Regions from separate parts of the Arthrobacter sp. 05T47 genome, predicted to be linked through region 1. Evidence: riboswitches for the same ligand, from Rfam matches in the RefSeq annotation. Region 1 holds a riboswitch; the other holds the start of a gene.
What was found. A riboswitch is a leader RNA that binds a small molecule or an ion and turns the genes downstream of it on or off. The one in region 1 is predicted to bind S-adenosylmethionine.
Positions count from the first base shown of each region.

Region 2: it holds a riboswitch for S-adenosylmethionine, as region 1 does, so the genes downstream of both, AC1DEY_RS12445 (aminotransferase class V-fold PLP-dependent enzyme) here and metX (homoserine O-acetyltransferase MetX) in region 1, are expected to answer to the same signal.

Region 1 covers NZ_JBFTKG010000034.1:10,444-14,849, forward strand. Annotated here, with positions in the region: gene AC1DEY_RS18555 (MFS transporter) at 47-1,429, opposite strand; gene metX (homoserine O-acetyltransferase MetX) at 1,597-2,844, opposite strand; SAM riboswitch class IV at 2,857-2,972, opposite strand; gene AC1DEY_RS18565 (bifunctional o-acetylhomoserine/o-acetylserine sulfhydrylase) at 3,189-4,406, opposite strand, start outside.
Region 2 covers NZ_JBFTKG010000015.1:86,654-93,517, reverse strand. Annotated here, with positions in the region: gene AC1DEY_RS12470 (DoxX family protein) at 1-488, shown strand, start outside; gene aroA (3-phosphoshikimate 1-carboxyvinyltransferase) at 496-1,899, shown strand; gene rsgA (ribosome small subunit-dependent GTPase A) at 1,883-2,998, shown strand; gene hisN (histidinol-phosphatase) at 3,075-3,887, shown strand; gene AC1DEY_RS12450 (glutamyl-tRNA reductase) at 4,004-5,371, shown strand; SAM riboswitch class IV at 5,448-5,561, shown strand; gene AC1DEY_RS12445 (aminotransferase class V-fold PLP-dependent enzyme) at 5,596-6,864, shown strand, end outside.

The DNA.
Region 1 (4,406 bases):
GCCTCCCCCACTGCGGTTATTCCTGGCGGGGTCTCCTCGGGCGGAACTACCGCTTGCCGGCGGCGAGGAGGTCTGCGGTGCCCCGGGCGTCGGCGGCGTCGACGTCGTGGAGCGAAATGCCGCGGGTCTCCTTGAGGAAGAACACGGCGACGGCGGTAATCGCGCAGGCGATCATGAGGTAGATGGCTACCGGGACGGAGGACTTGAACTGGCCCAGCAGGGCGACGGCGATGATCGGCGCCAGCGAGCCGGCCACGATCGAAGTCACCTGGTAGCCAAGGGAAACACCGGAATACCGCATGCGGGTCGGGAACATCTCGGCCATGATGGCCGGCTGGCCGGCGTACATCAGGGCGTGGAAGAGCAGGCCGATGACGACCGCGGCGAGGATGATGAAATCGTTTCCGGTGTCCATCATCGGGAAGGCGAAGAAGCCCCAGGTCGCACCAAGAACGGCGCCGGCCATGTAGACCGGCTTGCGGCCCAGGCTGTCCGAGAGCCTGCCGACTATGGGCACCACGGAGAAGTGGACCACATGCGCCACCAGCAGGAGCAGCAGGATCCGGGAGGTGTCGGCATGGACCACCGTCTTGAGGTAGGTGATGGAGAAAGTGACCACGAGGTAGTACAGGATGTTTTCCGCGAAGCGCAGGCCCATGGCGGTGAACACGCCGCGGGGGTAGCGGCGGAAGACCTCGGCAACACCGTAACCCTTGTGGCCGGCCTCAACCTCCTTGCGTGCTTCGAGGAAGATCGGGGCGTCGCTGACCTTGGTGCGGATGTAGTAACCGATCAGGACAATCACGGCCGAGAGCCAGAAGGCAACCCGCCAGCCCCAGCCGAGGAAGTCCGCGGAGGACAGCACGGAGGACAGGATGAACAGCACGGCGGTGGCGAAGAGGTTGCCGAGCGGAACGGCCGACTGCGGCCAGCTGGCCCAGAAGCCACGGGACTTGCTCGGGCTGTGCTCTGCGACGAGCAGAACGGCACCGCCCCATTCACCGCCGACGGCGAAGCCCTGGGCGAAGCGCAGGAACACCAGCAGCGCCGGGGCCCAGTAGCCGATCTGCGCGAAGGTGGGGAGGCAGCCCATCAGGAAGGTGGACACGCCCACCAGGATGATGCTGAGCTGGAGCAGCTGCTTGCGGCCGAACTTGTCGCCAAAGTGGCCGAACACGATCCCGCCGATCGGGCGGGCGACGAAGCCGACGGCATAGGTCAGGAACGCCGCGAGGATGCCGTCCAGTTCCGTGCCTGAATTGGGGAAGAACGTTTTGCCGAAGACCAGCGTGGCCGCGGATGCGTACAGGAAGAATTCGTACCATTCCACCACGGTGCCGGCCATCGAGGCCGCCACCACCTTCTTCAGGCCGGACGTCTTGACGTCTGGCTCGTCTGCGCGCGTTGCGGCGGCGTTTTCCGTGCTCATGAGAACTCCTTCGGTGTCGCCTTCGACACCCCGTGGACCATTGGGCTGAAAATTTGTGTGAGTTAGCACACACAGCGTTATTCTCAACGAGTATGGGTCCGCAGGCACTGAGCCACAACGACCATTAGTGCAGAGAGCATCTGCAAAAATGCACAGGAACGCCACGCCTAGTGGCCGAAGAAGGTCTCCCGCAGCTGGCCGCCAAGCTGCCCGATCTCGGTCAGGAAGCCGTCGTGGCCGATCGGAGCCTGAATCATGTGCAGTTCCGCACCGCCCGGCAAGGCATCTGCCAGCTCGCGGGTCTGGGCCGGGAAGTACAACCGGTCCGAGTCGACGGCCGCCACCAGGAACTCGGCGGTGGCGGGGGCAAGCGCCTCCGGCAGGCTTCCGCGCCCCCGGCACACATCGTGGCTCATGAGCGCCTCGGTAATGGCGATGTAGCTGTTGGCGTCAAAGCGCCGGACCAGCTTGCTGCCCTGGTGGTCCAGGTAGCTTTCAACCTGGTAGCGCCCGCGTCCGGCCAGCGATCCGGCTTCCAGCGGCGCCTCGGACGCCTGCGGGTTCCGGCCAAACCTGCCGTCCAGTTCGGCCGCGGAGCGGTAGGTGATGTGGGCGATGCGGCGGGCGAGGGCCAGCCCAGCTTCGGGTTCCGGGCCACCGTAGTAGTTCCCCCCGTTGAAATGGGGGTCCTGCCGGATGGCCAGGGTCTGGGCCTGCGCAAAGGCAATCTGTTCGGCGGTGCTGCTGGGGCCGACGGAAATCACGGCGCAGCGGCGGACCCGGTCCGGGTAGGTGACGGCCCATTCAAGGGCGCGGGCGCCGCCAAGCGAGCCGCCCACCACGGCGTACCAGCTCCCGATGCCCAGGGCGTCGGCCAGCCGGGCCTCGGCGGCGGTGGTGTCCCGCAGCGTGACCAGCGGAAACCGCGATCCCCACGGGCGGCCGTCCGGCGCCGGGGTGGAGGGGCCGGTGGAACCGTAACAGCCGCCCAGGATGTTGATCGAAACGACGAAGTACTTCTCCGTGTCCACGGGAGCCCCGGGTCCGGCGAGCTGCTCCCACCAGCCGGGCTCCTCGCTGGCGCCGCGGGTCACGTGGGTGTCCCCGGTCAGGGCATGTTCAATGAGGACGGCGTTGGAGGCGTCCGCGTTCAGGGTCCCCCACGTCTCGAAGCCGAGGACCACATCCGGCAGCAGGATCCCGGATTCAAGCTGCAGGTCACCGATCCTGACGTACTGGACAGTACCGTCCTGAACCGTGCCATCCGGCACAGGGGAAGCAGCGTGGACCGGAGTGCTTTCCGGGGTGCTTTCCGGCCTGCTTTCCCGGGTGCTTTCCCGGGCCGCTGCGGCGGCAACAGGGTTCGGGGATGGCTTCGTTACGGTTTCACCACTGCGGGTGACGGCAATCGTCATAATGAGGACCTATCTTCGCGCTTGCCTGCCGTCAGCTGACCGGCAGGCCAGGTCTTCACCCGGGGCACCCCGCCGCYWATGGAGGGTTGCCGGCCAGCAAGCCGGGGCTGTCACTGGCACTCATGACCTGGTACGAGTGTACGAAACGGCGTGCGGAAATGACGAAGATTGTGACTCCCGTGTGACAGCCCGGCGGTTCCCACGTCGATCCAGCCCCATGTCGATCCAGGCCCACGTCGATCCAGTCCGGCGAGTTCGCCGGAAGCCTGCCCAGTCGCCGGAAGGTTACGGCGACTGCGACGGGTTCCGGCGAACTCGGGGCCGGCGGCTACCAAAGCGCCGGGTCAGGCGCCCTTGGCAGCGCGGAATCCGGCGTCGAGGTCCGCGAGGATGTCATCGATGTGTTCCAGGCCCACCGAGAGCCGCACCAGCCCGGGATTGACCCCGGCGATCTCCTGCTGCTCGGGCGAGAGCTGGCTGTGCGTGGTGGACGCCGGGTGGATCACCAGGGAGCGGACATCGCCGATGTTCGCGACATGCGAGTGCAGTTCGAGGGCATCGACGAACCGCTTGCCGGCCTCCGCTCCCCCGGCGAGGTTGAAGGCGACGACGGCGCCGGTCCCCTTGGGCCCGTATTTGCGGCCACGCTCGTACCAGGGGCTGGACGGCAGCCCCGCGTAGGCGACCGATTCGACGTCGTCCCTGGCCTCCAGCCACTGCGCCACCTTGGTGGCGTTGGCAACGTGGCGTTCGACGCGCAGGCTCAGCGTTTCGATGCCCTGGGCGATGAGGAAGGCGTTGAAAGGGGACACGGCAGAGCCGAGGTCGCGCAGGAGCTGCACGCGGGCCTTGAGGATGTAGGAGAGGTTGGCGCCCAGTGCGCCGTCCGCACCGAGGTCCCGGGCGTAGACCAGGCCGTTGTAGGTGGGGTCGGGGGTGTTGAAGCCCGGGAACCGGGCGGGGTCCTTGCCGAAGTCGAACTTGCCGGAATCCACGATCACCCCGGCGATCGCGGCGCCGTGGCCGCCCAGGTACTTGGTGGCGGAGTGGACCACGATGTCCGCGCCCCACTCGATCGGACGGATGAGGTACGGGGTGGAGAGTGTGTTGTCGACGATCAGGGGCACGCCGGCCTCGTGGGCCACCCCGGACACGCCTTCGATGTCCAGCACGTCCTGGCGCGGGTTGGAGACCACTTCGCCAAAGAACAGCTTGGTGTTGGGCTGGACGGCGTCCCGCCAGTGGTCCAGGTTGTCCGGGTCCTCCACGAAGGTCACGGAGATGCCGAACTTCTTCAGCGTGTGGGCGAGCAGGTTGTAGGTGCCGCCGTAGAGGCTGGGGCTGGCCACCACATGGTCCCCGGCCTCGGCGATGTTGAGGATCGCGAAGGTCTCGGCGGCCTGCCCGGAGCTGAGCAGCAGGGCTGCGAGGCCGCCCTCAAGGCTGGCCACGCGCTGTTCGACGGCGTCCTGGGTGGGGTTGCCGATCCGGGTGTAGATGGGCGCGAGTTCGGCGAGTGCAAAGCGGTTCGCGGCGCTTTCGGCGCTAGGGAACACGAACGA
Region 2 (6,864 bases), on a different contig from region 1:
CCATGCTCGCCTCCAGTTTCGTGCTCGCCGGCATGGACAAGCTCAAGAACGCGGACGACACCGCCACACAGTTGTCCCCTTTGGTACGCCGCGCGGCCGACTCGCTGCCGTTCCAGCCCAACGAAAAAGTCCTGGCCCGGGTGATCGGCGGAACCCAGGTCGGCGCCGGCGTCTGCTTCGCTCTGGGCAAGTCCGCCCGGCTGGCAGCCACCGTGCTCGCCGTGATTTCGGTCCTTAACACCTACGTCGAATGGCGCAGCGCGGACATCACGTCCAAGGAGGCCCGCAACGCCCGCCGCAAGCAGCTCCTGAAAAACGTCTCCCTCACCGGCGGCGTCCTCCTCGCCGCGGTCGATACCGCCGGCAAGCCCAGCCTGGCCTGGCGGGCCGGACACCTGGCCGCGGACGCCCGGAAGACAACCAACAAACAGCTGAAAAAGGCCGACAAAGTCGTCCGCAAGGCCGTCGACCACACAGCCGGAGCCTAAGACGGTAATGACTGGCACCACCCCCTCCGCAGCGGCCCCTTCCCACTCTGCCGGCCTGGATACTCCCGACACCGGTCCGCACTGGCCTGCGCCCTTCGCGGCACGGCCGGTCGATGCCACCGTCACCGTTCCGGGCTCCAAGTCCCTGACCAACCGGTACCTCGTGCTCGCGGCCCTCGCGGACGGGCCGTCCCGTCTCCGCGCTCCCCTGCACTCCCGGGATTCGGCCCTGATGATTGAGGCCCTGCGGCAGTTGGGAGCCACAGTCACCGAGGTTCCCGGCGACGGCGCCTTCGGCCCCGACCTGGAAATCAGTCCGATCAGCCTGGACGCCGCGGCGATGGACTCCGCGATCGACTGCGGCCTGGCCGGCACCGTCATGCGCTTTGTGCCCCCGGTCGCGGCGCTGCGCCGTGGCGAATCCCGCTTCGACGGCGACCCGCACGCCCGCAAACGCCCGATGGGCACCATCATCGAGGCCCTGACCGGATTGGGTGTCGCGGTGAGCGCGCCCGACGGCGGAACGACGTCGTCGTTGCCTTTCACCGTCCACGGCACGGGCGAAGTGCGCGGCGGACACCTCGTCATCGACGCCAGCGCGTCGTCCCAGTTCGTCTCGGCCCTGCTGCTGGCCGGTGCACGCTTCACCGAGGGACTCCACCTCGAACACGTCGGAAAGCCCGTGCCAAGCCTGGACCACATCAACATGACCGTGGCCGTGCTGCGGGGCGTGGGCGTGGCGGTTGATGACTCCGTGCCGAACCACTGGGTTGTCGCGCCGGGCCCGATCCGCGCCTTCGACCAGCGGATCGAGCAGGACCTCTCCAACGCCGGACCGTTCCTGGCGGCTGCCCTCGCTACCCGCGGCACCGTGCGGATCCCGAACTGGCCCGCGGAAACCACCCAAGTGGGCGACCTCTGGCGCGGCATCCTGACCGCCATGGGCGCGGACGTGAGCGTGGAGCGCGGGACCCTGACCGTCACCGGCGGGCCGCAGATCAAGGGCGGCGACTTCGACGAGACCAGCGAGCTCGCCCCGACTGTTGCGGCGCTCTGTGCACTGGCCGCGGGTCCCTCGCGGCTGACCGGGATCGCCCACCTCCGGGGCCACGAAACGGACCGGCTCGCCGCCCTCGTCGCCGAAATCACCCGCCTCGGCGGCGACGCCGAAGAGACCGCCGACGGTCTCATCATCCGCCCGGCCACGCTGCACGGCGGCGTGGTGCACAGCTACGCGGACCACCGCATGGCCACCGCCGGCGCCATCCTTGGCCTTGCCGTGCCCGGCGTGGAGGTCGAGGACATCGCGACCACGGCCAAGACCATGCCCGACTTCCCGCAGCTCTGGGAAGCGATGCTGGCACAGGGACCCGCCGCAGATGAGGACACCGCCGGTGGCACGCAGCACTGATTCCTGGGACGAGTCCGACGTCCGGATCCGCCCGAACAAGAAGGGCACCCGGCCGCGCACGAAGGACCGGCCCGCCCACGACGACGCCGTCACCGGACGCATCATCACCGTTGACCGCGGCCGCTACACGGCCGTCGTCGATGAAGGGACCCCCGGCGAACGCAAGATCATCGCGGCGCGGGCCCGGGAACTGCGCCGCAATCCTGTGGTGGCCGGCGACTTCGTCTCCCTGGTGGGGGACGTCACCGGCGAGCCGGACACCCTCGCGCGGCTGGTCAAGATCCAGGACCGCAAGACGCTGCTGCGCCGCAGTGCCGATGACACCGATCCGATCGAACGCGCCGTCGTGGCCAACGCCGACCAGCTGGTGGTGGTGGTCGCCGCCGCCAACCCCGAGCCGCGGACCGGTTTCATCGACCGCGCTCTGGTGGCCGCGTACGACGCCGGCATTGAGCCGCTGCTGCTCGTCACCAAGGCAGACGTCAAGGATCCCGCAGAGCTGCTGTCCAATTACCAGCACCTCGACTTCCCCGTCATCATCTCCAAAACGGCGGACTCCGCCGCTTCCGGCATTGACGCCCGCTCCGACGACGGGCTCTCCGCCCGGCTGGACAAGGACGCGGTGTCCCAGCTGCGCGGCTATCTCGATGGCAAGGTCACCGTGATGCTGGGCCATTCCGGCGTCGGCAAGTCCACCATGGTCAACGCCCTGACCGGGGCCGAGCGGGCTACCGGAGGCGTCAACGCGGTGACCGGCCGCGGCCGCCACACTTCCTCCTCCGCGCTGGCACTGAAGGTCAACGACGCCCCGGCCGGCAGCTGGATCATCGACACCCCCGGCATCCGGTCCTTCGGGCTGGCCCACGTGGACCCCGACCGGATCCTGCGTTCCTTCCCGGACCTGGAACCGGGCACCGATGACTGCGAACGCGGCTGCAAACACGACGCCACCGCCGTCAACTGCGGCGTCGACAAGTGGGTTGCGGCCGGGCACGCGGGACCCTCCGGACCCGCCCGGCTCGCGTCCCTACGCCGGCTGCTGGGCACTGACCCGCGGATGGAAGCGCAGGAAACCAAGGAACTGGGCACCGTGTCCTAGCCAGCCGGGTTCGCGGGCGGCGGCGCAGTGCCGCGGCCTCCCGGCGGCCGGGCCGCTTTGACGGTAGTTTGGAACCATGAGCCAATCCGCTTCAAGCTACAACGATGACCTGCGCCTTGCCCATGTACTGGCAGATTCCGTCGATTCCCAGACCATGAGCCGCTTCAAGGCGCTCGACCTTCGGATCGAGACGAAGCCGGACCTCACCCCCGTCACCGATGCCGACAAGTCGGCTGAAGAGGCCATCCGCGGCCAGCTCTCCCGCTCCCGTCCGCGCGATGCGGTCCTGGGCGAAGAATTCGGCAGCTCGGGCCATGGCTCCCGCCGCTGGATCATCGACCCGATCGACGGCACCAAGAACTTTGTCCGCGGCGTGCCCGTCTGGGCCACCCTGATCGCCCTCGTCGACGAGGGCGAGCCGGTGGTCGGCGTCGTCAGCGCGCCGGCACTGGGCAAGCGCTGGTGGGCTGCGAAGGGAGCAGGCGCCTACACGGGCCGCTCGCTCGCCGCCGCCACACGGCTGAAGGTCTCCAACGTATCCAAGCTCGAGGACGCCTCACTGTCCTACTCCAGCCTGGGCGGCTGGAAGCAGCGCGGGAACCTGGACGAGTTCCTGGGCCTCACCGAAGAGGTCTGGCGGACCCGCGCCTACGGCGACTTCTGGTCGTACTGCCTCGTGGCCGAGGGTGCCGTTGACATCGCCTGCGAACCCGAACTGAACCTTTACGACATGGCCGCGCTGGTGCCGATCGTGACCGAGGCCGGCGGCCGCTTCACCTCGCTCGAGGGCGAGGACGGCCCCTTCGGCGGCAACGCCCTGGCCACCAACTCAATCCTCCACTCGGAAGTGCTCAAGCGGCTCAACCCAGGGCTCGACGACCTCCTCTAGGCTCCACCCTCAAGGATTCCCAAGGGCCCCTGTACGACTCTGTCCCCAGCTTCACTGTCAGTCATGGCGCTGTCAGTCATGGCGCGGAGCGGGCATCGAGTGGCAGGAGGGCAGCCATGTCTGGATCGGTTCACCCCGCGGATCCCGAAACCCCCGACCCCGGCGTCGGTCCGGTCCTGCTGGTCCTCATTGCGAAGTACCGGGACCTGGACATAGAGTCCGCCGCCAGGCTCCACGCCGTCTCCCCGGAACTGGGCCAGCATCTGCTCGCCGGCAGTTCCGCCGTGTCCGGAGCCGTCATCGTGTCCACCTGCAGCCGCTTCGAGATTTACTGCGAGGTGGCGTCCGGGGAGCACGTAGCAGCCGCCTGTTCCGAGGCCCTGGGTACGGTCCGCCTCTGCGCGAACCTCCCCGCGGCGCGGCTTGCGTGCCTGTTCGAGCACTTCTCCGGGGCGTCGGCGGCGGAACATCTCTTCTCCGTTGCAGCCGGCCTGGATTCCGTCGTGGTGGGCGAGCGCCACGTCGCGGGCCAGGTCCGGCGCGCCCTCGCTGAAGCACAGGCTACGGGTACTGCGGGCGGGCTTCTGGTCCGGCTGTTTCAGGAGGCGTCCCGCACCGGCAGGGCTGTGGGGGCCCGGATCGCGCTCGGCAGCACCAGCAGGTCCATAGCATCCGTGGCCCTTGATTTGGCCACCGCCGGAGGAGCACAGCCGTCCCTGGCCGATGCGTCCGTGGTCCTCTTTGGCACCGGCTCCTACGCCGCGTGCGTCGCGGAGATCCTCAGGAGCAAACGATGCCCCACCATTTCCGTCTTCTCCCAATCCGGCCGGGCGGAGTCGTKTGTGGCAAGCCGGGGTGGCACGCCGCTGACGGACCGGGAGCTGCCCGCCGCCGTTGCGCGGGCAGAAATCATCATTGGCTGCAGCGGCACGGAGAAGCGCATCGGGGCAGCCCAACTGGCGGATTGGCGGGATGGCACCGTCCATCCCCTCACCGTCATCGACCTCGCTCCCAGCCATGACTTCGACCCCGGTGTGGCGGATCTGCCGGGCGTTGAACTGATCACCCTGGACTCTGTTGGATCCGCCGCTCCCCCGGCGGACGCCGAGGCGCTCCGCCTCGCCCGCGCCATGGTCCGGCAGGCGGCGCACCGCTTCGAAAAACGCGAGGAACTGCGCGCAGCCGACGCCGCAATCGTGGCCCTGCGCCGGCACGTCCACCAGGTCCTCGAAGCTGAAATGGAGCGCGTCCTGCGGCAACACGGCAGCGCCGCCCAGGCTGAGGATGTGAACCTGGCGATGCGCCGAATGGTCCGCCGGCTGCTTCACCTTCCAACAGTCCGCGCGCGGGAACTGGCCGCGGACGGCCGGCAGCACGACTACGCGGCAGCAGTGGAGGCCCTGTTCGGCCTCAGTGTCCAGCCCGCCGGCGCCCGCACCTTGCCTCCCCTGACGCGTGTTGCGGCGGATCCGCGTGCTTCGTAGGCCTGGTCCGTAATAATCCGCTTCACAATCGCCGGCGCCTTTTCCCCGGCTGCGCTGATGTCCTACGCTCGATGCAGGTCACGAGTGCCAGCGCTAAACCCCGGTTTGCTGGCCGGCAACCCTCCTTTCGCGGTGGGGTGCCCCGGGTGACGACCTGGCCGGTCCGGAACGGACCCGGCAAGCGCGGATTCCCACCATGTGGGGTCCTGGTCGAGTGAGGTCCCATGACAACTGCCATTTTCCCCGCAGCCCCCGAATTCCACGCCGGCTCCGACGCAGCGCGCCCTGACGGACGCCGCGCCGTCGCGGCCCGGCCGCTGGCCGCCGTCACCGGGGCCGAAATCCAGGCCCCGCTGATCACAGGCGGCCACGCCCGCTACGCCAACCTCGACTACGGCGCCTCCGCACCGGCCCTGTCCGTCGTCTCGGCCTACCTGAACGAAATCCTGCCGTACTACGCGAGTGTGCACCGCGGCGCCGGCTATGCATCGCAGATCAGCACCTCCGTCTACGAGAACGCCCGGGACATTGTGCGGGACTTCGTCGGCGGCCGTGCGGACGATTCCGTGATCTTCACCCGCAACACCACCGATTCACTGAACCTGCTGGCCGGCTGCCTGCCGCTGCGCGACGGCCGCCCCGCCGGTGAGGTCCTCTATCTCGACATCGAGCACCACGCCAACCTCCTGCCCTGGCAGAACGTCCCGCACCGCAGCGTCGTGGCCGCTCCCACCCTCGCAGCCACGGTGGACCGCCTCCGGGACGAACTCGCCCGCGGCGGCGTCAGCCTGCTCGCCGTCACCGGCGCCTCGAATGTCACCGGGGAGATCCTGCCGATCCGGGCCCTCGCCGCACTGGCGCACGAGTACGGCGCCAGGATCGTCGTCGACGCCGCGCAGCTGGCCCCGCACCGGCGGATTGACATCGCCGCGGACGACGTCGACTACCTCGCCTTCTCGGGGCACAAGCTGTACGCCCCGTTCGGCTCCGGCGTGCTGGTGGGACGGACCGACTGGCTCGACGCCGGCACCCCGCACCTGGCCGGCGGCGGCGCCGTCCGTGACGCCCGGCTCGACTCCGTCAGCTGGACCACCGGGCCGGCCCGGCACGAGGGCGGCTCGCCGAACGTCCTGGGTGCTGCCGCCCTGGCCCGCGCCACCCAGGTCATCGCGGCACTGGACCCGGAGCAGTGGCAGGCCCACGAGGACGCCATCCGGTCCTTCCTGGTCGAGGGTCTCGAAGGCATCGAGGGCGTGACCGTGCACCGGATATTTGCCGATTCCGAAGCGGGCGATCAGACCGGCACCATCGGCGTCGTGAACTTCTCGGTCGAGGGCTACGACGCCGGGCTGGTGGCCGCCTACCTGTCGGCCGAACACGGCATCGGCCTGCGCGACGGCCGCTTCTGCGCCCACCCGCTGCTCAAGCGGCTCGGCCTGCCCGCCGGCTCCCTGCGCGCGAGCTTCGGCCTCGGCTCACGGCTGGAGGACGCC